One region of the Pantoea phyllosphaerae genome, then DNA from elsewhere that is predicted to be linked to it. Evidence: predicted binding sites of a transcription regulator. Region 1 holds the regulator's gene; each other region holds the start of a gene.
What was found. The regulator PurR, encoded in region 1, represses purine synthesis genes. The targets are predictions, from matches to a motif close to CANGCAAACGTTTGCNTG.

Region 2: purL (phosphoribosylformylglycinamidine synthase) is a predicted target of PurR. The motif match lies at 1,410-1,427, and genes of this name have one in related genera.
Region 3: purT (formate-dependent phosphoribosylglycinamide formyltransferase) is a predicted target of PurR. The motif match lies at 2,834-2,851, and genes of this name have one in related genera.
Region 4: ACR6A7_RS16685 (NCS2 family permease) is a predicted target of PurR. The motif match lies at 1,800-1,817, and genes of this name have one in related genera.

Annotation. Positions count from the first base shown of each region.
Region 1 covers NZ_JBPFDE010000023.1:4,566-10,182, forward strand. The annotation lists gene punC (purine nucleoside transporter PunC) at 1-788, opposite strand, end outside; gene punR (DNA-binding transcriptional activator PunR) at 909-1,814, shown strand; gene purR (HTH-type transcriptional repressor PurR) at 1,811-2,836, opposite strand; gene cydH (cytochrome bd-I oxidase subunit CydH) at 3,122-3,211, shown strand; gene ACR6A7_RS20225 (C40 family peptidase) at 3,259-4,059, opposite strand; gene ACR6A7_RS20230 (Grx4 family monothiol glutaredoxin) at 4,422-4,757, shown strand; gene rnt (ribonuclease T) at 4,801-5,475, opposite strand; gene gloA (lactoylglutathione lyase) at 5,587-5,617, opposite strand, start outside.
Region 2 covers NZ_JBPFDE010000010.1:51,416-57,032, forward strand. The annotation lists gene mltF (membrane-bound lytic murein transglycosylase MltF) at 1-1,246, opposite strand, end outside; gene purL (phosphoribosylformylglycinamidine synthase) at 1,512-5,402, shown strand; gene ACR6A7_RS14355 (hypothetical protein) at 5,433-5,617, shown strand, end outside.
Region 3 covers NZ_JBPFDE010000001.1:499,437-505,053, forward strand. The annotation lists gene zwf (glucose-6-phosphate dehydrogenase) at 1-750, shown strand, start outside; gene ACR6A7_RS02345 (bifunctional 4-hydroxy-2-oxoglutarate aldolase/2-dehydro-3-deoxy-phosphogluconate aldolase) at 927-1,565, shown strand; gene purT (formate-dependent phosphoribosylglycinamide formyltransferase) at 1,619-2,797, opposite strand; gene ACR6A7_RS02355 (tellurite resistance TerB family protein) at 2,950-3,603, shown strand; gene ACR6A7_RS02360 (prolyl oligopeptidase family serine peptidase) at 3,717-5,617, shown strand, end outside.
Region 4 covers NZ_JBPFDE010000013.1:86,609-92,225, forward strand. The annotation lists gene ACR6A7_RS16680 (4'-phosphopantetheinyl transferase family protein) at 1-215, shown strand, start outside; gene ACR6A7_RS16685 (NCS2 family permease) at 418-1,731, opposite strand; gene yieH (6-phosphogluconate phosphatase) at 1,881-2,546, shown strand; gene ACR6A7_RS16695 (MFS transporter) at 2,558-3,793, opposite strand; gene phoU (phosphate signaling complex protein PhoU) at 3,904-4,638, opposite strand; gene pstB (phosphate ABC transporter ATP-binding protein PstB) at 4,654-5,427, opposite strand; gene pstA (phosphate ABC transporter permease PstA) at 5,472-5,617, opposite strand, start outside.

The sequences.
Region 1 (5,617 bases):
TTGAGCAGCGCGCGGCAGCCAAATCCGCCCAGCAGAAAGGCGATGGTTTGCGGAATATAGCTCAGGCCGATATCCGCCGGCGTCAGGCCTGCATCGGCGAGAATAAAGGGCGAACCGGTCAGCCAGGCGAAAAAGCTGGCGGAGCAGGCGGCATAGATCAATACGTTGCCGCCATAGACGCCGGAGCGCAGCAGCGAGAAAAAGCCGGGCTGCTCGCTCGCCTCTTTGGCCGCCGGGCGGCTGGCGGGCAGGCGCAGCGTGACCAGCATCAGCGCCACGCCGGTCAGCGTCAGCACCAGAAAGATCGAACGCCAGTGAAAATGGCTAATCAGCCAGGCGCCGAGCAGCGGCGCCAGCGCGGGCGAAAGCGCCACCAGCGGCATAATGGTGGCGAACACCTTATTAGCGCGCGCGCGTGGGTAGCGATCTACCACCAGCGCCTGCCAGCTCACCGCCGCGGCGCAGACGCCGATGGCCTGAACAAAGCGCAGCGCCAGCATCAGCACCGCATTCTCCACCCACAGCATGCCGGCGCAGCCAAGCGCGAATAACCCCAGCCCCATCAGCAGAACCGGTTTGCGGCCGATGCGGTCGGAAAGCGGGCCCCAGAAAAGCTGGCCGATGGCGAAGCCCGCCAGGAAGAGGCTCATACTGGCGCTGATAATGCCGGGCGAGGTATTAAAGCTGATCTGCATCGCGCCGAAGGCGGGCAGATACATATCGGTCGCCAGAAAGCCCAGCATGCTGAGCAGAGCGAGGTAGGGCAGAAATCCTTTTGATGACAGCATGATTTTTACTCTCATATTTCGACAGGCAGGTTAAACGCGGCAGAGTGTAAAAGGGTGCGCCCGTTACTGTGAAACGTTAATATTTGCAGAGTGCTGTGAAAATTTTTGAAAGGAAAAAGCATGTGGTCCGAATATACGCTTGAGGTGGTAGACGCCGTGGCGCGCACCGGCAGTTTCAGCGCCGCCGCGCAGGAGCTGCATCGCGTGCCCTCTGCCGTCAGCTATACGGTGCGTCAGCTGGAAACCTGGCTGGCGGTGCCGCTGTTTGAGCGACAGCATCGCGACGTGGCGTTGACCGCCGCTGGCGAGCATTTTGTGCGTGAAGGGCGCGAGGTTATCAAAAAAATGCTCGCCACCCGCAGGCAGTGCCAGCAGCTGGCTAACGGCTGGCGCGGGCAGCTTAGCATCGCCGTCGATCGCATTGTGAAGCTGCCGCGCAGCCGCCAGCTGGTGACTGATTTCTATCGCCACTTTCCCGATATGGAACTGCACATCAGCTATGAGGTGTTTAACGGCGTCTGGGACGCGCTGGCCGACGGGCGCGTTGAGGTGGCGATCGGCGCCACTCAGGCGATCCCGGTCGGCGGGCGCTTCTCCTTTCGCGATATGGGGGCGCTGAACTGGCGCTGCGTCGTGGCGCGCCACCATCCGCTGACGCACCAGCCGCAGCTCGACGACGATGCGCTGCGCGCCTGGCCATCGCTGGTGCTGGAGGATACCTCGCGCGCGCTGCCGCGCCGCATGACCTGGACGCTGGACAACCAGCGGCGTCTGGTGGTGCCGGACTGGCAGGCGGGGCTGGCGTGCGTACTGGATGGCTTATGCGTGGCGATGATGCCGGGCCATCTGGCGCGGCCGCTGCTGGATAAGGGCGAGCTGGCAGAGCTGGCGCTGCCTGCGCCTTTTCCGGAAAGCCCCTGCTGCGTGAGCTGGTCGGAGGCGCACGCATCGCCGGCGCTCAGCTGGCTGCTCAGCTATCTCGGCGATGCGCAAACGCTCAACCAGGAGTGGTTAAGCGAGGATTAACGGCGATAGTCGCGGAACGGGCCGTCGCCGACTGAGCGGCGCTCAATCAGCGTAGGACGCACTTCGATGGTCTGCGACACTTCGCGTTTGCTGGTAATGCGATCGAGCAGCATCTCCAGCGCCTTCTCGCCCAGTTCGGCTTTCGGCTGATGCACGGTGGTCAGCGCCGGCGTGAAGTAGCGCGCGTTGCGCACATTGTCATAGCCGATCACCGAAATATCCTGCGGCACGCGCAGGCCCATCTCGTCGGCGGCGCAGATCGCGCCCATCGCCATAATATCGCCGCCGCAGAAGATCGCCGTCGGGCGCTGCTTCTGCTGCAGGATCTGCTGCATCGCCTGGTAGCCCGACTCCGGCTCGAAATCGCCCTGTACGATCCACTCGGGACGCACCGAGATGCCCGCTTCCTCCAGCGCTTGCAAAAAGCCCGCGTGGCGTCCGCCGCCGGTGTTGCGCTCCAGCTGGCCAGGAATCGCTCCGATATCGCGATGGCCGCGTTCAATCAGATAGCGTCCCGCCAGATAGCCGCCCTGAAAAGCGTTGTCGAGCACGGTGTCGGTAAAGTCGCCGCGCGATTCACCCCAGTCCATCACCACCATCGGAATATTGCGGTTCTCTTCCAGCATCTTCAGCAGATCGTCCGGATACTCGGAGCACATGACCAGCAGGCCGTCGACGCGCTTCTGCGCCATCATCGACAGATAGGCGCGCTGCTTCTGCAGATCGTTGTGGGCGTTGCCGAGAATTAAGGTATAGCCCCGCTCGAAGCAGTGATGCTCAACCGCTTCGATGATTTCCGCAAAATAGGGGGCTTCGCTGGAGGTAGCCAGCAGCCCCAGCGTTTTGGTGTGGTTAACCTTCAGGCTGCGCGCCACAGCGCTGGGCGAATAGTGTAATTCCTGAATCGCCTGCCAGACGGCGTTGCGCGTCTCTTCCGCAACGAAGCGCGTTTTATTGATCACGTGAGAAACGGTGGTGGTGGAGACACCCGCGCGCTTCGCGACATCTTTGATTGTTGCCATTAAAAAGAGACTCCAGAACTTATCAATAAGCTACTGATAAGCATAATGTTAAACGTTTGCGTCCGCTAAGAGAGTTTTCTGTTAATTCGCTACAGTTTTTGTCGGTGAAATACTCACTGGGCAGGACAAAACAGGGGCTGTTGCGTGCGAACGGCACGGGCGTTGCGTCAGTTGCGCAACAGAGCCGGGGATTCTAACAAGGCTTGCGGGATAAAACGAGATTTTTACCGGCAACTATGGGAAAATCACACAAGACCCTGACAATTGTAAGGATAAGGAGAGGTAATGAGCACCGATTTAAAACTGGCGTTGATGACCACCGGCGCGGCACTGCTGATGATTGTGGCCTTTAGTTTTACCGCCGTCATGCACTAACAGACAGCCATAAAAAAACCGGGATTATCCCGGTTTTTTTATGGCGCTTAGCGAATGGTTTTCGGCGTCATCACCCGGCGCGCGCCGATGTAGTGACGCTGCCAGTAATCATCCGAAAGCCCGCTAATCTGGATATCTTTACCAGTGCGCGGCGACTGAATGAATTTGCCGTTGCCGAGATAAACCCCGACGTGGTCAGCGGTGCCGCGGCCGTTGATGCGAAAGAAGACCAGATCGCCTTTCTCCAGCGACTCGCGCTTCACCGGCGCAGCGTCGCGCAGATGGTACATTTCGTTGGCGGTGCGCGGAATTCTGAATTTTACCAGGTCTTTATAGGCGTACCAGACGAGGCCGCTGCAGTCGAAACCGGTGTGCGGTGACGTACCGCCCCACTGATAAGGTTTGCCGAGCTGACCCATCAGCTTGGTCATCGCCGTTTCGCGTGCTTTCTGGTAGCGCAGGCGATGGGACTTGCTCATTTTGAGGGTGGAAGTGGCGTCGGCATCCAGCGGCGTGAGAGGAGTGGCTTTTGCGGTGGTCAGCGTGCGCTGGCGGCCATAGCGTTTGCGAGAGGATTTCAGGGTTTTTTTCGTGTCGGCGGCGGAAGCGGAAAGCTTAGCCGTTTCAATCTTCTTCTGCTTTTTCAGTTTGAGTTTTTGCGCAGTAGAAGAGCGCGCTTTTTTCGCGCTGGTTTTGACCGGTCGCCGTTTGCGGCGCTCATCTTCGCGCGCGCTTTTTTTCTCTGCCTTGTGCAGGCTGGCGTTAACCGGCGCTTGCGGCGAAGCCGAAGCGATGTTCATGAACAGCTGCGCGAAAGCTAATATAAAGAGCGTAATCAGTAATCGCATAGTCCGGTTACAGGGTTAGCGGTTACGACAACAGGCCGTAACGAGGTTAGAAAAATCTGATCGGAGATCAGCGCCGGGGCCATTCTAAGCCAGGTTTTTTTCAAAAGTTAAGCCATTTTTCTATTAAACTGTTACAGGGTTGCAGTTGGGTTTAAAATAAGCAATTTCAGCGGCTTATAGCAGCAAAGTTATTACCAGATATGAACAGCTTAAGTTTTGATTATCGTCAGAAAAAATCAGATCTTTACTAAAGAACTTAACAAACATGGCGGTTTCACCCGACAAGCGAGAAATTGTCGTTTTCAGGGACGGGGCGAAGTCGCTACAATAAACAAACACGAAGTAGGGAATTAAGGAAGGCAATTATGAGTACTGTAGAAAAAATTCAGCGCCAGATCGCAGAAAACCCGGTCCTGCTGTATATGAAAGGCTCGCCGAAACTGCCAAGCTGCGGTTTCTCTGCACAGGCGGTGCAGGCGCTCTCTGCCTGCGGTGAGCGCTTTGCTTACGTGGATATTCTGCAGAACCCTGATATTCGCGCCGAGCTGCCGAAATATGCCAACTGGCCGACCTTCCCGCAGCTGTGGGTAGACGGTGAACTGGTTGGCGGCTGCGATATTATCGTCGAGATGTTCCAGCGCGGCGAACTGCAGTCGCTGATTAAAGAGACAGCAGAAAAGCACAAAGAAGCGGAATAAAAATCCGCGCAATTGAAAAGGCCGACGCAAGTCGGCCTTTTTTTTACGCCTGCTCCGGCGCCGTTTCCGCGTCGTCGCTCGCTGCCATCGGCAGCGGCCAGCCGCCCAGCCGTTTCCAGCGGTTTACCAGCTCGCAGAACAGCGTTGCCGTCTGCTCGGTATCGTAGAGCGCAGAGTGCGCCTGGGTGCTGTCAAAATCCATGCCTGCCGCTTTACAGGCTTTTGCCAGCACTGTCTGCCCCAGCACCAGCCCGCTCAGCGCGGCGGTGTCGAAGGTGGCAAAGGGATGGAAGGGGTTGCGCTTCAGCCCAGCGCGCCCGGCGGCGGCCATCATAAAATTGAGATCGAAGGTGGCGTTGTGCGCCACCATGATGGCGCGATTACAGTGGTGATCTTTGATGCCTTTGCGCACCATTTTGAAGATAGCGTGCAGCGCCTCATATTCGCTAATCGCGCCGCGCAGCGGGTTGCTGGGGTCGATGCCGGTAAACGCCAGCGCCTCCGGATGAAGCAGCGCGCCTTCGAAAGGCTCGACGTGGAAATGCAGCGTCTGGTCGCGGTGCAGCCAGCCCTCTTCGTCCATTTTCAGCGTGGTGGCGGCGATCTCCAGCAGCGCATCGGTCTGCGCGTTAAAGCCTGCGGTCTCGACATCGATCACCACAGGATAGAAACCTCGGAAACGTTGATTCAGCGCGTTCAGGGAGTTCGTTTCAGACATCAGCATCTCATAGCAGAAAATAGGCAGCGCGCATTATGGCAAAAAAAAGAGGAGGGTGCAGCAGAAGGGAAAGCTTCAGCCTGCCGCAGCGTGCAGACTGAAGCGGCAAACTTAGTTGCCCAGGCCGTGACCGGCGTGTTTA
Region 2 (5,617 bases), on a different contig from region 1:
TCGGTAGCCGCAGCTTGACGTCGGCCCAGCTGTCAGGATTGCCGCCCTGTTTCGCCGTGAGCTTGCGCGCATCCAGCATATGGGCGTAGCCCATATTGTAGGCCGCCAGCGCGAACCAGATGCGCTCATCTTCGGGAATGGTCGCGGGCACCTTTTCCATCATGCGCTGTAGATAGAGGCTGCCGCCGCGAATGCTCTGCTCAGTGTCGGTACGATCCTCAACGTTCAGGCTGTCAGCGGTGTTGCGCGTCAGCATCATCATGCCACGCACGCCGGTGGGCGAGGTCGCCAGCGGATTCCAGTGCGACTCCTGATAGGAGATCGCCGCCAGCAGCCGCCAGTCGATACTGGCCGCATACTTCTCAAACAGCGGTTTAATCTCCGGCAGCGTCACGTCAATGGCGCGCAGGAAGGTGCGGGTATCGACATAGTCGAAGGTGCCGACGTGGCCGAGATATTTCTCCTCCAGCCGCGCCATCACGCCTTCTTCACCCATTGAGCTGAAGAAGTCGAGCATTGCGGCGTTCAGGCTGCTGTCGTCGCTGTGTGGCACATACCAGGTCACCGGCTCTTCATCCGTAACGTCAAACGCCACCGCCAGCTGCGGGTGGATGCGCTGCAGCAGGGCGATGGTGACGGAATCGCCGATGGTGTAGTCGAGCTTGCCGTCAGCGACCGCCTCCAGTAGCGCTTTCGGCGACTGATCGGTGGAGATCACCCAGTTGAGATCGGGAAACTGTTTATCGCGCGCCGTTTTCAGCGACGACAGATAGGCGGAGCCGGAAGCTACCCTGAGCTCGCCTTTAAGATCGCCGAGGTTCTTCGGACGTGGCTTATCAACGCGATAGACCATCTGCTGGGACACGGAGTAGTAGCTCGGCCCGGTTTTATAGCGCGCCAGCCTTTCATCATTGTAAATCAGGCCCGCTGCCAGCAGGTCCGCCTTGCCGTCGTCGAGATCGTCAAACAGATCGCTGAGGTTTGGGCGCACCGTGACCTTGAGCTTAACGCCCAGATAGTCGGCAAAGCGCTTCGCCAGCTCGTAATCCATACCGGCCGGGGCTTTATTGATGGTGTAGTAAGTCAGCGGGGAATTGATGGTACTGATACGCAGCACTCCCCGCGATTTTATCTGCGAAATCGCATCCTGTCCGTTGCCGTACCACGGGATCGATGGCCATAACGCCATCGCCAGCAGCAGGGTGACGAGACCGATCAGCAGATAGTTTAATTTTAGGCGTTTCAAATAGTTGTCTCTCGCTGGCTCCAAGGCCTCTGTCTTTTAAAGGCAGTATTGATCTTTTTTGAACTCCCAGAGCGAGGGGCATTTTGCGCAACTCGGCAGCGTAGAGCAACTTATAAAGCAGGTTTTGCGCAAAATTCAGGCAATTCCGCAGGCAGAGAAATTATGCGCAAACGGTTTCGTCGAGCGGGGTGTTTCTCTATAATACCGCCCGTTTTCTGCTGTTGTGCCCCTTGAAGCGTCGCACGGCGCTCTGACGAGAGATTAAATGATGGAAATTCTGCGTGGTTCGCCCGCCCTGTCGGCATTTCGTGTAAACAAACTGCTGACCCGCTTTCAGGACGCTCACCTGCCGGTGAGTGACATTTACGCCGAGTACGTCCATTTTGCCGATGTCAGCGCACCGCTGAACGCTGATGAAAAAGCGCGCCTGCAGCGCCTGCTGAAATACGGCCCTTCTCTCGCCGAACACGCGCCGCAAGGCCGCCTGCTGCTGGTGACGCCGCGTCCCGGCACCATTTCGCCCTGGTCATCCAAAGCGACCGACATCGCGCACAACTGCGATCTGCCGCAGGTGCGCCGCCTGGAGCGCGGTCTGGCCTTCTATGTGCAGGCGCCGCAGCTGACCGAGGCACAGTGGCAGGCGCTTCAGGCGCTGCTGCACGATCGCATGATGGAGACGGTTTTCAGCGATCTGTCGCAGGCGGAAGCGCTGTTCGCGCATCACGAGCCGCAGCCGCTGAAAAGCGTTGATGTGCTGAATAACGGCCGTCAGGCGCTGGAAGAGGCGAACCGCACGCTGGGGCTGGCGCTGGCGGACGATGAAATCGACTACCTGCTGGCAGCTTTCCAGCAACTGGGCCGCAACCCGAATGACATCGAACTCTATATGTTCGCGCAGGCCAACTCCGAGCACTGCCGTCATAAAATCTTCAACGCCGACTGGATTATTGACGGCGAAAAACAGCCGAAATCGCTGTTTAAAATGATTAAAAACACCTTCGAGAGCACCCCGGACCACGTGCTGTCAGCCTATAAAGACAACGCTGCGGTCATGGAAGGCTCGGAAGTGGGGCGCTTTTACGCCGACGCGCAAAAGGGCGAGTATGAGTACCATCAGGAGGCTGCGCATATCCTGATGAAGGTAGAAACCCATAACCATCCTACGGCGATCTCACCGTGGCCCGGCGCCGCGACCGGCTCCGGCGGCGAGATCCGTGACGAAGGCGCTACCGGACGCGGTGCGAAGCCGAAAGCGGGTCTGGTCGGCTTCTCTGTGTCGAACCTGCGTATTCCCGGCTTTGAGCAGCCCTGGGAAGAGGACTTCGGCAAGCCGGACCGCATTGTCAGCGCGCTGGATATCATGACCGAAGGCCCGCTGGGCGGCGCGGCGTTCAATAACGAATTTGGGCGTCCGGCGCTGAACGGCTATTTCCGCACCTATGAGGAGCGGGTCAACAGCCATAACGGCGTCGAGCTGCGCGGCTACCACAAGCCGATCATGCTGGCGGGCGGCATCGGCAACATCCGCGCCGATCACGTGCAGAAAGGGGAGATTACCCTGGGCGCGAAGCTGATCGTGCTGGGCGGCCCGGCGATGAATATCGGCCTGGGCGGCGGCGCGGCTTCGTCCATGGCGTCAGGCCAGTCCGACGCCGATCTCGATTTCGCTTCGGTGCAGCGCGACAACCCGGAAATGGAGCGCCGCTGCCAGGAGGTGATCGACCGCTGCTGGCAGATGGGCGAAGAGAACCCGATTCTGTTTATTCACGACGTGGGCGCGGGCGGCCTCTCCAACGCCATGCCGGAGCTGGTGAGCGACGGCGGCCGCGGCGGCCGCTTTAACCTGCGCGACATCCTGAACGATGAGCCGGGCATGAGCCCGCTCGAAGTGTGGTGCAACGAGTCGCAGGAGCGTTATGTGCTGGCGGTAGCGCCTGAGAAGCTGGCGCAGTTCGACGCGCTCTGCCAGCGAGAGCGCGCACCTTACGCGGTGATTGGTGAAGCGACCGAAGAGCAGCACCTGAGCCTGAGCGACAGCCACTTTGACAATACGCCTATTGATATGCCGCTGGATGTGCTGCTGGGCAAAACGCCGAAGATGACGCGCGACGTGGTCACGCAGCAGGCCAAAGGTGAGCCGCTGCTGCGCGACGGCATTACCCTGAGCGACGCGGTAAACCGCGTGCTGCACCTGCCGACCGTGGCGGAGAAAACTTTCCTCGTCACCATCGGCGACCGCACCGTTACCGGCATGGTGGCGCGCGACCAGATGGTCGGCCCGTGGCAGATTCCGGTGGCAAACTGCGCGGTCACCACCGCCAGCCTCGACAGCTATCACGGCGAGGCCTTCGCGCTGGGCGAGCGCGCGCCGGTTGCGCTGCTCGATTTCGCCGCCTCCGGCCGTCTGGCCGTAGGCGAAGCGCTTACTAACCTGGCGGCGACGCAGATTGGCGATCTCAAGCGCGTGAAGCTCTCCGCTAACTGGATGGCGGCGGCAGGCCACCCTGGCGAAGATGCTGGCCTCTATGAAGCGGTTAAGGCGGTAGGTGAAGCGCTCTGTCCTGCGCTTGGCATCACGATTCCGGTGGGCAAAGACTCTATGTCGATGAAAACTCGCTGGCAGGAGGGCATTGAGCAGCGCGAAATGACTTCGCCGCTGTCGCTGGTCATTACCGCCTTCGCCCGCGTGGAAGATGTGCGCCGCACCGTCACGCCAGAGCTGCAGGCGGACGGCGAAAACCTGCTGCTGCTGATCGATCTGGGCAACGGCGCCAATACGCTGGGCGCCACCGCGCTCTCGCAGGTCTACCGTCAGCTGGGCGACAAGCCCGCCGACGTGCGCGACGCGCAGCAGCTGGCGGGCTTCTTTAACGCCATTCAGGCGCTGGTGGCACAGCAGAAGCTGCTGGCTTACCACGACCGTTCAGACGGCGGCCTGCTGGTGACGCTGGCGGAAATGGCCTTTACCGGCCACTGCGGCGTCGAGGTCGATATTGCTGCGCTGGGCAGCGACGCGCTGGCCGCGCTCTTTACCGAAGAGCTGGGCGCAGTGATTCAGATTAGAGCTGAAGATCGCGCGGCCGTGGAAAAGGTGCTGGCGGAGCAGGGGCTGGCAGCGTGCAGCCACGTTATCGGCAGCGCACAGCGCGGTGACCGCTTTGTGGTTCGCTCCGGCGACAGCGCGGTCTACAGCGAAAGCCGCACCACGCTGCGTACCTGGTGGGGCGAAACCAGCTGGCAGATGCAGCGCCTGCGTGATAACCCGCTCTGCGCCGATCAGGAGCATGAAGCGCGTAAAGATGACAACGATCCTGGCCTCAACGTCCATCTGACCTTTAATCCGGAAGAGGATGTCGCCGCGCCGATGATCGCCACCGGTGCGCGTCCGCGCGTTGCGGTGCTGCGCGAGCAGGGCGTCAACTCCCACGTCGAAATGGCGGCGGCGTTCCATCGCGCAGGCTTTACGGCGGTCGACGTGCATATGAGCGATCTGCTGGCGGGACGCCGCGGCCTGGAGGAATTCCAGGCGCTGGTGGCGTGCGGCGGCTTCTCCTACGGCGACGTGCTGGGCGCTGGTGAAGGCTGGGCGAAATCCATTCTGTTCAACAACCGCGTGCGCGACACGTTCGAGAACTTCTTCCATCGTCCGCAGACGCTGGCGCTGGGCGTCTGCAACGGCTGTCAGATGATGTCCAACCTGCGCGAGCTGATCCCGGGCAGCGAACTCTGGCCGCGCTTTGTGCGCAACCAGTCAGAGCGTTTTGAAGCGCGCTTCAGCCTGGTGGAAGTGGCCGCCAGCCCATCGCTGCTGCTGGACGGCATGGCTGGCTCGCATATGCCGATTGCGGTCTCGCACGGCGAAGGCTTTGTGGAAGTCCGCGACGGCGCGCATCTGGCGGCGCTGGAGTCCAAAGGACTGGTTGCGCTGCGCTTTGTCGATAACTACGGCAAGGTGACCGAAACCTACCCGGCTAACCCGAACGGCTCGCCTAACGGCATCACGGCGGTGACCAACGAAAGCGGCCGCGTGACTATCATGATGCCGCACCCGGAGCGCGTTTTCCGTACGGTAAGCAACTCCTGGCATCCGGCGGAGTGGGGCGAAGACAGCCCATGGATGCGCATCTTCCGCAACGCGCGTAAACAGCTGGGCTAATCCCGCCCGGCACGACACAAGGAGACAGCGATGTCTCCTTTTTTATCTCTGTTGGCAAATGGCGACAGCTGCCTCCTTTCGCTGTCTCCAAAAGGAGACATTTATCCTGATGATAAATCAGCGATTAATACTCAGGGTATCGATGTGTTGGGTTTTAGCGACAGCAGAAGAGGTGCATCAGGCAACGGACAGAGCAAAGCAGGCTGGCAACCTCA
Region 3 (5,617 bases), on a different contig from region 1:
ATCCTGACCATGATCGCCATGTCGCCGCCGTCCGACCTGAGCGCCGATGCTATTCGCGACGAGAAAGTCAAAGTGCTGCGCTCGCTGCGCCGTATCGATCAGACCAACGTGCGTGAAAAAACGGTGCGCGGCCAGTACACGGCAGGCTTCGTGCAGGGTAAAAAAGTGCCGGGCTATCTCGAAGAAGAGGGCGCAAACAAGTCGAGCTCGACGGAAACCTTCGTGGCCATCCGCGTCGATATCGACAACTGGCGCTGGGCGGGCGTGCCGTTCTACCTGCGCACCGGCAAGCGTCTGCCGACCAAATGCTCTGAGGTGGTGGTCTACTTCAAAAATCCGGAGATGAACCTGTTCAAGGATTCCTACTCGGAACTGCCGCAGAACAAGCTCACTATTCGCCTGCAGCCGGACGAAGGCGTCGATATCGAGATTTTGAACAAAGTGCCGGGCCTCGATCACAAACACAAGCTGCAAACCACCAAGCTGGATCTGAGCTACTCCGAGACCTTTAACCAGTCGCATCTGGCTGACGCCTATGAGCGTCTGCTGCTGGAGACGATGCGCGGCATTCAGGCGCTGTTCGTGCGCCGCGACGAAGTGGAAGCGGCATGGACCTATGTCGACTCCATTATCGACGCCTGGGCCGCCGACGGCGACTCCTCCAAGCCTTACCAGGCGGGCACCTGGGGGCCGGTAGCCTCCGTGGCAATGATCACGCGAGACGGTCGTTCCTGGAACGAGTTCGAATAATCCTGAAAGTAGCCCGCCACGTGCGGGCTTTTTTGTGCCGGGTTTCAGGAAACTGAACCGCAGTTTCAAAAATAGCGCCGGGCGGATAGACGATGCGGAAGACGATCCTGTATGGTAGTGGCGCATTGATGGCGCGCCGCGCGGCTGACGCCGGTATGGATAAGCAAGGGGAACTGATGAAGAACTGGAAGACAAGTGCGGAAAAGATTCTGACCACTGGACCTGTGGTGCCGGTGATTGTGGTGAACAAGCTGGAGCATGCGGTGCCGATGGCGAAAGCGCTGGTGGCTGGCGGCGTTCGGGTGCTGGAAGTCACGCTGCGCACGCCGGTGGCGATGGAGGCGCTGCGCCTGATGATTAAAGAGGTGCCGGACGCTATTGTTGGCGCAGGTACGGTCATTAACACCCAGCAGTTGCAGGAAGTCACCGAAGCGGGCGCGCAGTTCGTTATCAGCCCTGGCATTACCGAGCCGCTGTTGAAGGCTGCGGTAGAAGGTCCGGTGCCGCTGATCCCCGGCATCAGCACCGTTTCCGAACTGATGACCGGTATGGATTACGGCCTGCGCGAATTTAAATTTTTCCCGGCGGAAGCCAACGGCGGCGTTAAGGCGCTGCAGGCGATTGGCGGTCCCTTCCCGCAGGTGCGCTTCTGTCCCACTGGCGGCATCTCGCCCGCCAACTATCGCGACTATCTGGCGTTGAAAAGCGTGCTCTGCATTGGCGGTTCCTGGCTGGTGCCGAACGACGCGCTGGAGACAGGCGACTGGGATCGCATTACGCGTCTGGCGCGCGAAGCGGTAGAGGGGGCGCAATAAGCATGATGCGGTGAGCAGGGCGCTCACCGCATCATGATCTACCCGCGGTTTTATTACTCTTCGACTTGTACCGCCGCGGCGCTGGCGATCGCCCGCGCAACGGCGTCATCGACGCTCTCGCCGCTGGCCAGCGCGACGCCAAGACGGCGCGAACCGGCGATTTCCGGCTTGCCAAACAGGCGCAGCTGCAGACCCGCGCCCAGTGCCGCTTCCACGTTGACAAACCGTACGTTCTGGCTGTGCAGCTGCGGCAGGATCACCGCTGACGCTGACGGGCCATACTGGCGCACACCGCCGATCGGCAGGCCAAGGAAGGCGCGCACGTGTAGAGCAAATTCCGAGAGATCCTGCGAAATCAGCGTCACCATGCCGGTGTCGTGCGGGCGCGGCGACACTTCGCTGAAGATAACGTCGTCGCCGCAGACAAACAGCTCAACGCCGAACAGGCCGTAGCCGCCCAGCGCTTTCACCACGTCGCCAGCAATCGCCTGCGCGCGCTGCAGCGCGACATCGCTCATCTGCTGTGGCTGCCAGGATTCGCGGTAGTCGCCATCCTCCTGTCGGTGGCCGATTGGCGCGCAGAAGTGAAGGCCGTCCACCGCGCTTACGGTCAACAGCGTAATTTCAAAATCGAATTTCACCACGCCTTCGACAATGACGCGGCCTGCGCCGGCGCGTCCGCCCTGCTGCGCGTACGCCCAGGCGCTGCTGAGCTGGCTGGCGTCGCGAATAAAGCTCTGGCCTTTGCCTGACGAACTCATCACCGGCTTGACGATGCAGGGAAAGCCGATCTCCGCCGCTGCTGCCTCAAAGCTCGCCTGGCTGTCGGCGAAGCGGTAGCGGGAGGTGGGCAGCGACAGCTCTTCCGCCGCGAGGCGGCGAATGCCTTCGCGGTTCATGGTCAGGCGCGCGGCGCGCGCGGTCGGCACCACGCGCTGACCCTGCTGCTCAAGCTCAAGCAGCTTATCCGTGGCGATCGCTTCGATTTCAGGCACTACATAATCGGGCTTTTCCTGCGCAATCAGCGCGGCCAGCGCCTCGCCGTCAAGCATGTTTACCACGTGGCTACGATGCGCCACATGCATCGCGGGCGCGTCGGCATAGCGGTCTACGGCAATCACTTCCACACCCAGTCGCTGGCACTCCAGTGCCACTTCTTTACCCAGCTCACCCGAGCCTAACAGCATGACACGCGTCGCAGCCGGACGCAGCGCAGTTCCAAGAGTCGTCATAATTTCACCTGTGAGTCAAAACGCGCGCGCAGTATAAACGAAAACGTTTGCGTTCTCATCCTCTGCGGCTTTGCCTCTCTTTTCGCACCTTGACGTTAACTGACGCCTGGTCGGGCAGAGTAGAGCCCTTATCGCTGAAAAAGGAGTGAATGATGAACAACCTGTTGCAACAGCTTCAGTCGCTGCTAGCGAAGAAAGGGCACAGCGGCGGCAACGGAGGTTTAAACGATATGCTGGCGCCGGGCGCGCTGGGCGGCCTGGCAGGCTTGCTCATCGCCAGCAAAAAGTCGCGCAAGCTGTTAACCGAGTATGGCGGCAAAGCGCTGATTATCGGCGGTGGCGCGGCGGCTGGCGCGGTGCTGTGGAACAAATATAAACAGCGCGTGCGCGAGACGCACCAGGCCGAACCTGGCTTCGGCGAGCTGCAGACGCCCGCCGATCAGCGTGCCGAGCGTCTGGTAACGGCGCTGGTGTTTGCCGCTAAAAGCGACGGGCATATCGACGATCGCGAGCGCGCCGCCATCGAGCGCAGCATCCATGAGGCGGGCTATGGTCAGGAGGCGGAAGCGCTGATCCAGAAAGCGATCAATCGGCCGCTGGATCCCGCCTGGCTGGCCGCCGACGTGAAAAACGAGGATGAAGCGCTGGAACTCTACTTCCTCAGCTGCGCCGCTATCGATGTGGATCATTTTATGGAACGCAGCTATCTCACGGCGCTCGGCGACGCGCTGAAGATCCCGCAGGATGTGCGCGACGGCATTGAAAACGACCTGCGTGAACAAAAAGCGCGCATTCCGGCAGAATAAACCCGCCGCGACCGCGCTTTGCGGTCGCAATAACAACGCGTTAGCGACAAAAATTTGGCTTCCCCGCCACCTGATGCCACCCTTAGAGGATATGAATAACAGGGAGAGAGAGCATGCAGGCCCCCATCGCAAAAAAAATTCCGCATGAAATGACCCTCCACGGCGAAACGCGCGTGGATGATTACTACTGGCTGCGCGACGACAGGCGCGAGAATGAAGAGGTGCTGGATTATCTGCGCGCCGAAAACAACTACGGCAAGCAGATCATGGCGACACAGCAGCCGCTGCAGAACCATATTTTAAAAGAGATCGTCGATCGCCTGCCGCCGCAGGATCATTCCGTTCCCTATGTGCACAATGGCTACCGCTATCAGAGCCGCTATGAGAGCGGTAACGAATATGCCGCCTACTACCGCCAGCCTGCCGAGTGCGCCGTGACCGATGAGTGGACACTGCTGCTGGACGCCAATCAGCGCGCCTCGCACAGCGAGTTTTACACCATGGGATCGCTCAACATCAGCCCTGATAACAAGGTGATGGCGCTGGCGGAAGATTTTCTCTCCCGGCGCCAGTACGGCATTCGCTTTCGCTGCCTGGAGAAGGGGAGCTGGTATCCGGAGGTGCTGAACAACGCCTCCTCCAGCTTCGCCTGGGCGAATGATTCACGCACGCTCTATTACGTGCGCAAGCATGAGCAAACGCTGCTGCCCTATCAGGTCTGGCGCCATGAGCTCGGCACGCCGCAGAGCGACGATCGGCTGGTGTATGAAGAGCAGGATGACACCTATCATCTCAGCGTGCATAAAACCACCTCCGAACACTTTATCTTGATCGCGCTATTCAGCACCAACAGCAGCGAGATCCAGCTCATCGACGCCGGCTTTCCCGACGCCGCGCCGCAGATCTTCCTGCCGCGCCGCAAGGATCATGAATACAGCCTGGATCACTATGAGCATCAGTTTTATATCCGCTCTAACCGCGAGGGGAAAAACTTCGGCCTCTACCGCACGCGCTGGCTGGACGAGTCGCGCTGGGAAACGCTGATCAAGCCGCGCGACCATGTGGTCATGGAGGACTTCCAGCTGTTTCGTGACTGGCTGGTGGTGGAGGAGCGGCAGCGCGGCCTGACCAGCCTGCGTCAGATCCACTGGCAGACCGGCGAGGTAACCGGCATCGCCTTCGACGATCCGACCTATGTGACCTGGCTGGCGTTCAACCCGTCGCCGGAAACCAGCAAACTGCGCTACGGCTACGGCTCGATGACCACGCCGACCACGCTGTTTGAACTCGATATGGATACCGGCGAGCGGCGCATTCTCAAGCAGAGCGCGGTGGGCAACTTTGACCCCGACAACTACAAAAGCGAGCACCACTGGCTCACGGCCCGCGACGGTACCGAAGTACCGGTGTCGCTGGTCTATCACCGCAAACACTATCAGCCGGGCAAAAATCCACTACTGGTTTACGGCTATGGCGCCTACGGCAGCAATATGGAGGCGGACTTCAGCGTCAGCCGGCTTAGCCTGCTCGATCGCGGTTTCGTCTATGCGCTGATCAACGTGCGCGGCGGCGGTGAACTGGGGCAGAGCTGGTATGACGGCGGCCGCCTGTTTAACAAAATGAACAGCTTCACCGATTTTATCGACGTTACCCAGGCGCTGGTAAAAAAGGGATTCGGCCAGCCTGGACAGCTCTATGCCATGGGCGGCAGCGCAGGCGGTCTGTTAATGGGCGGGGTGATTAATATGGCGCCGACGTTGTTTAACGGCGTGGTGGCGCAGGTGCCCTTTGTCGACGTGGTGACCACGATGCTGGATGAGTCAATTCCGCTTACTACCGGCGAATATGACGAATGGGGCAACCCAAACGACGCCGACTACTATGGCTATATTCGTCAGTACAGCCCCTACGACAATGTCGAGACCAGGGAGTACCCGCATATGCTGGTGACGACCGGGCTGCATGACTCGCAGGTGCAGTACTGGGAGCCGGCGAAGTGGGTGGCGAAACTGCG
Region 4 (5,617 bases), on a different contig from region 1:
ATCCCGATATTCAGGCTGTGTGCGACGCCGAGCCGACGCTGGTGTGGTCATGCGCGCTGTCGTCCGCGACCCAGCGTTTGCACCTGTGGGAAATTGACGCCTCGCGCGAGTGGCATGCGCTGCGCGACGTAGAGATGAGCAAGCCTAATATCGGACCGCACACGCTGCGTCTGACCAGCTCACCGCGAGAGCGCAGTCTCCATTCTGAGGTATAAAAAAGCCGCTTAAGCGGCCCTTCAGACGGCTAACAAAGCCGGCAAGCGGGTGAGACGGACCGAGGAGCAAAGCGTCCCGCGCCATGGATGGCGCGGGCCGAGCTGGCAGGGATGCCGCTTTTTGCGTCTTTGCGATCGGTCCGTCTCACCCGCGTTGGCACTCTGCCCCATCAACTCAAAGGTCGCGTAAGCGACCTTCTTCTTAATGCGCGTCGATAAAGGCGATTTTCAACACAAACAGCAGCGCCACCACCACGACACAGGGGCTAATTTCGCGCCAGCGGCCGGTGCCAAGCTTCATCACGCAGTAGGCGATAAAGCCCAGTGCGATACCCTCGGTAATGGAGAAGCTGAACGGCATCATCGCCGCGGTCACGAAAGCCGGCACCGCTTCGGTGAGATCGTCCCAGCGCACGCGAGACAGGCTGGCGGTCATTAGCACGCCGACGTAGATCAGCGCGCCTGCGGCCGCATAGCCCGGCACCATCGCCGCCAGCGGCGACAGGAACATCACCAGCAGAAAAAGCACGCCGGTCACCACCGCCATCAGGCCGGTGCGGCCGCCGATCGCCACGCCGGACGAACTCTCGATGTAAGCGGTCACTGACGAGGTACCCGCCAGCGCGCCGGTGACGGAGCTGAAGCTATCGACAAACAGCGCCTGCTTCATACGCGGAAACGTGCCGGTCTCATCGGTCAGACCCGCTTTATCGGTTACGCCAATCAGGGTGCCGGAAGAGTCGAACAGGTTAACCAGCATAAAGGAGAAGATAACGCCCGCCATGCCGATATTGAATGCGCCTTTGATATCCACCTGCCCGACCACGCTACCGATCGCAGGCGGCGCGGAGAAAAGGCCGACAAACTTCACATCGCCCAGCGCCCAGCCGATAGCCGTGGTGATCACCATCGAGATCAGCACCGCCGCATGGATATTGCGCGACGCCAGAATGGCGATGATAAAGAAGCCGAGCGCGCCGAGCAGTACGCTGTGCGAGGTAAGATTGCCGACAGCAGCGATGGTATCGGGATTCGCAACGATAATGCCGGCGTTCTTCAGCCCCATCATGGCGATAAACAAACCGATACCGGCGGTGATGCCGACGCGCAGGCTCAGCGGGATATTGGCAATCATCCAGTAGCGCACGCGCAGCAGCGTCAGGATCAGCAGCCCCAGCGCGCCCCAGAAAATCGCGCCCATGCCTACCTGCCACGAATAGCCCATTGCGCCCACGACCACGAAGGCGAAAAAGGCGTTGAGCCCCATCGCTGGCGCCAGCGCCACCGGCAGATTGGCGAACAGGCCCATCAAAATACTGCCGAATGCAGCGATAAGGCAGGTGGTAACGAATACCGCCTGGGTATCCATGCCTGCCACGCCAAGAATCTGCGGATTAACAAAGACGATGTAGACCATCGTCAGGAAAGTGGTGATACCGGCAATAACTTCGGTGCGCACCGTGGTGCCATGTTCCTGTAGCTTAAAAACGCGCTGCAAAAGGCCTTGTTTACTCATGCCAACGATCCTGATGAAAAGAAGTCGGCGCGTATCCTGACCGCTTTGCAGCGGCAATACAATGATTTTTCGCAACCGTTTCCGGGATCGCAATCTGCGTCGATTAGGTTAAAGTGTGTGCTCTCTCGAAAACAGAAGGAGTGCGACAGATGGCAGTAGAGTGCGTGTTTTTTGACTGTGACGGCACCCTGGTGGACAGCGAATTGCTCTGTACCCAGGCGTACGTCAACACCTTTGCCCGCTACGGAATTAGCTGCTCGTTGCAGGAGATGTTCGAAAAGTACAAAGGCGTTCAGCTCTACGACATTATTCGCGACGTCGGAGAAACGCATCACACCACGCTGCCGCAGGCGACGTTTGAAACCGACTATCGCGCCGAGGTGGCGCGCCTGTTTGACGCGTCGCTGACGGAAATTCCCGGCGCGAAAGCGCTGGTGGAGAAACTCACCGTGCCGATGTGCGTCGTCTCCAACGGCACGGTAAAGAAGATGCAGCACTCGCTGGGGCTGACCGGCATGCTGCCCTGGTTTCGCGATCGCCTCTACAGCGGCTACGACATTTCGCGCTGGAAGCCCGATCCTGCGCTGATGCATTACGCCGCCGAACAGATGCAGGTGCCTGTCGAGCGCTGCATTCTGGTGGACGATTCCGAAGCGGGCGCCCGCGCGGGCGTCGCGGCGGGCATCCCGGTGTTTTACTACTGCGCGGACGCGCACAATCCTGAAATCGATCACCCACTGGTGACGCGCTTTACCGATATGGCCGCGCTGCCCGCGCTGTGGCGCGCGCGCGGCTGGCAGCTGGTCACCGACTGACCCTTTACGCTTTAGCCAATCGCGCCCAGCGAATCGTCGTTGCCCTGCTTTTTCGGCAGCAAAAAGAGCGTGGCGACGATATCCAGCAGGTAGATTAGCGCCAGCAGCGTGATCGCCGCGGTAAATGAAATTTTCGTCGCCAGCAGGCCGATCACCAGCGGGCCGAAGCCGCCGACGCCGCGCCCGAGGTTGAACAAGACGTTCTGCGCCGTGGCGCGCGCCTGGGGCGGGAAGGTGTCGGAGATCAGCGCGCCGTAGCCGCCAATCATGCCATTGACGAACATGCCCATCAGCGCGCCGGTAAACAGCATCACGGTGGGATCGCGCAGCTGCGCGTAGATCACCACCATCGCCACGGCGCCGAACTGATAAAGCAGGAAAATCTTCCAGCGCGCAAAGCGGTCAGCCAGCACGCCGAACAGCCAGATGCCGAAGGTCATGCCGACCACGGTGACCGCGGTCCATAATCCCGATTTGGTCAGGCTGAAGCCGAAGTTAGCGGAGAGATAGCTCGGCATCCAGATCATCAACCCGTAATAGCCGAAGTTCTGCACCGATGTCAGAATAAAGATGCCGAGGCTCGCTTTCGCCGTGGCGCGATCCTGCACCAGCATTTTCAGGCGCGCGGCGAACGACAGCGACGGCGTCAGCGTAGCCTGTCGGGTAAAGGCCTCCGGCTCGCCCATGCTGCGCCGCAGCATAAAAGAGAGCAGCGCAGGCAGCAGACCCACCAGAAACATGCCGCGCCAGCCGATAACGCCCAGCAGCGGCGGCGTGATAAAGGCCGCCAGCAGCACGCCAAGCTGCCAGCCAATGCCGACCCACGCCGAGGCGCGGTTGCGCTTTTCCGCCGGCCAGGCTTCAGCGATCAGCGCCATGCCGATGCCGAACTCGCCGCCCAGCCCCATGCCCGCCAGCGTGCGGTACGCCAGCAGATCCCAGTAGCCCTGCGCCACCGCGCACAGTCCGGTGAAAATCGAGAACATCAGAATGGTGACGGTGAGGATGCGAATGCGGCCAAAACGATCGCTGAGATGGCCGAAGAGAATACCGCCCACCACCGCGCCAACCAGCGTCCAGGTAACCAGCGAGCCCGCCTGCGATGGATCCAGCGCCAGCGACAGGCTAATCGCCGGCAGCATAAACCCCAGGATCAGCAGATCGAATCCATCCATCGCGTAACCGCTGACCGCGGCCAGCATCGCCTTTGCAGGCGTCACGCTCTGCTTACTGCGGGAAAGAGACATGAATCAGCACCTTGATAGAGAAAAAAGTGCGCCAAGTATATAAAGGAAACGGTTGCGTGGAACAGCAAAAGCGGCTCGCCGTGCGCCAGCCAGCGCACGGCAGAGGATCATCAGGAGGGTTTGTTGGAGCCGTCGTCGCCGGAGAGCAGCTCATCCAGCTTATCGCCGCCGACGTGGCGGAAATCCTGACCTTTTACGAAGTAGAAAATGATTTCGCAGATGTTCTGACAGCGGTCGCCGATACGCTCAATGGCGCGGGCGCAGAACAGCGCGGTCAGCACGCTCGGAATAGTACGCGGATCTTCCATCATGTAGGTCATCAGCTGACGCACGATGCCCTCGTACTCTTTGTCGACCTTCTTGTCTTCGCGGTAGATCTGAATCGCTTCGGTAAGATCCATGCGCGCGAAGGCGTCCAGCACGTCGTGCAGCATCTCCACGGTATGACGGCCCAGCGACTCCAGGCTGACCAGCAGCGGCATATGCTGCTGACCGAATTTCTCCAGCGCGGTGCGGCTGATTTTTTCCGCCACGTCGCCGATGCGCTCCAGCTCGGAGATGGTTTTGATGATCGCCATCACCAGGCGCAGGTCGCTGGCGGTGGGCTGGCGTTTGGCGATGATGCGCACGCAGGCCTCATCAATCTCCACTTCCATCATGTTGACCTTCTGGTCGCCGTCGATCACGCGCTGCGCCAGCTCGCCGTCAAGATTGTGCATCGCGGTGATGGCGTCGGTGAGCTGCTGCTCTACCATGCCGCCCATAATCATCACCTGGGTGCGAATGTGCTCCAGCTCCGCATTGAACTGACCGGAGATATGCTTGTTCAGATTGAGGTTATCCATGTTTATCTCCTGAAATCAGCCGTAGCGGCCGGTAATGTAATCTTCGGTCTGTTTCTGCGCCGGCTTGGTGAACAGCCTGTCAGTATCGCTGAACTCAATTAGCTCGCCCAGATACATAAAGGCGGTATGGTCGGAACAGCGCGCCGCCTGCTGCATATTATGCGTCACGATGACCACGGTATAGTCCTGCTTCAGTTCGGTGATCAGCTCTTCGATACGGCCGGTGGAGATGGGGTCCAGCGCCGAACAGGGCTCGTCCAGCAGCAGCACTTCCGGGCGAATCGCGATACCGCGCGCGATGCACAGACGCTGCTGCTGGCCGCCCGAAAGACTGTATCCGCTCTGATGCAGCTTGTCTTTGGTTTCATTCCACAGCGCCGCTTTGCTCAGCGCCCACTGCACGCGCTCGTCCATATCGGCACGCGACAGCTTTTCGAACAGACGCACGCCAAAGGCGATATTGTCGTAGATCGACATCGGAAACGGCGTCGGTTTCTGGAACACCATGCCGACGCGCGCGCGCAGCAGAGCGATATCCTGGCTGGAGGCCAGGATGTTGTCGCCATCCAGCAAAATGTCGCCTTCGGCGCGCTGCTCCGGATAGAGCGAGTACATTTTGTTGAAGGTGCGCAGCAGGGTTGATTTGCCGCAGCCTGACGGACCGATAAACGCGGTGACCTGGTTTTTCGCGATATCCAGGTTGATGTTCTTCAGCGCGTGAAATTTGCCGTAGTAGAAGTTCAGGTTACGCACCTGAATTTTACCGCTGTTGGAAGTCGCGATACTCATTGCTCGTCTCTCTTAAACGGCGCCGCGCCAGGCAGCGCCGAAGGTTAACCGTGTTTGCTCTTGGTGAAAATTACGCGCGCCAGAATATTCAGCAGCAGCACGCAGAGCGTGATAATCAGCACGCCCGCCCAGGCCAGGCTCTGCCACTCGGCAAAGGGGCTCATCGCGAACTTAAAGATGGTGACCGGCA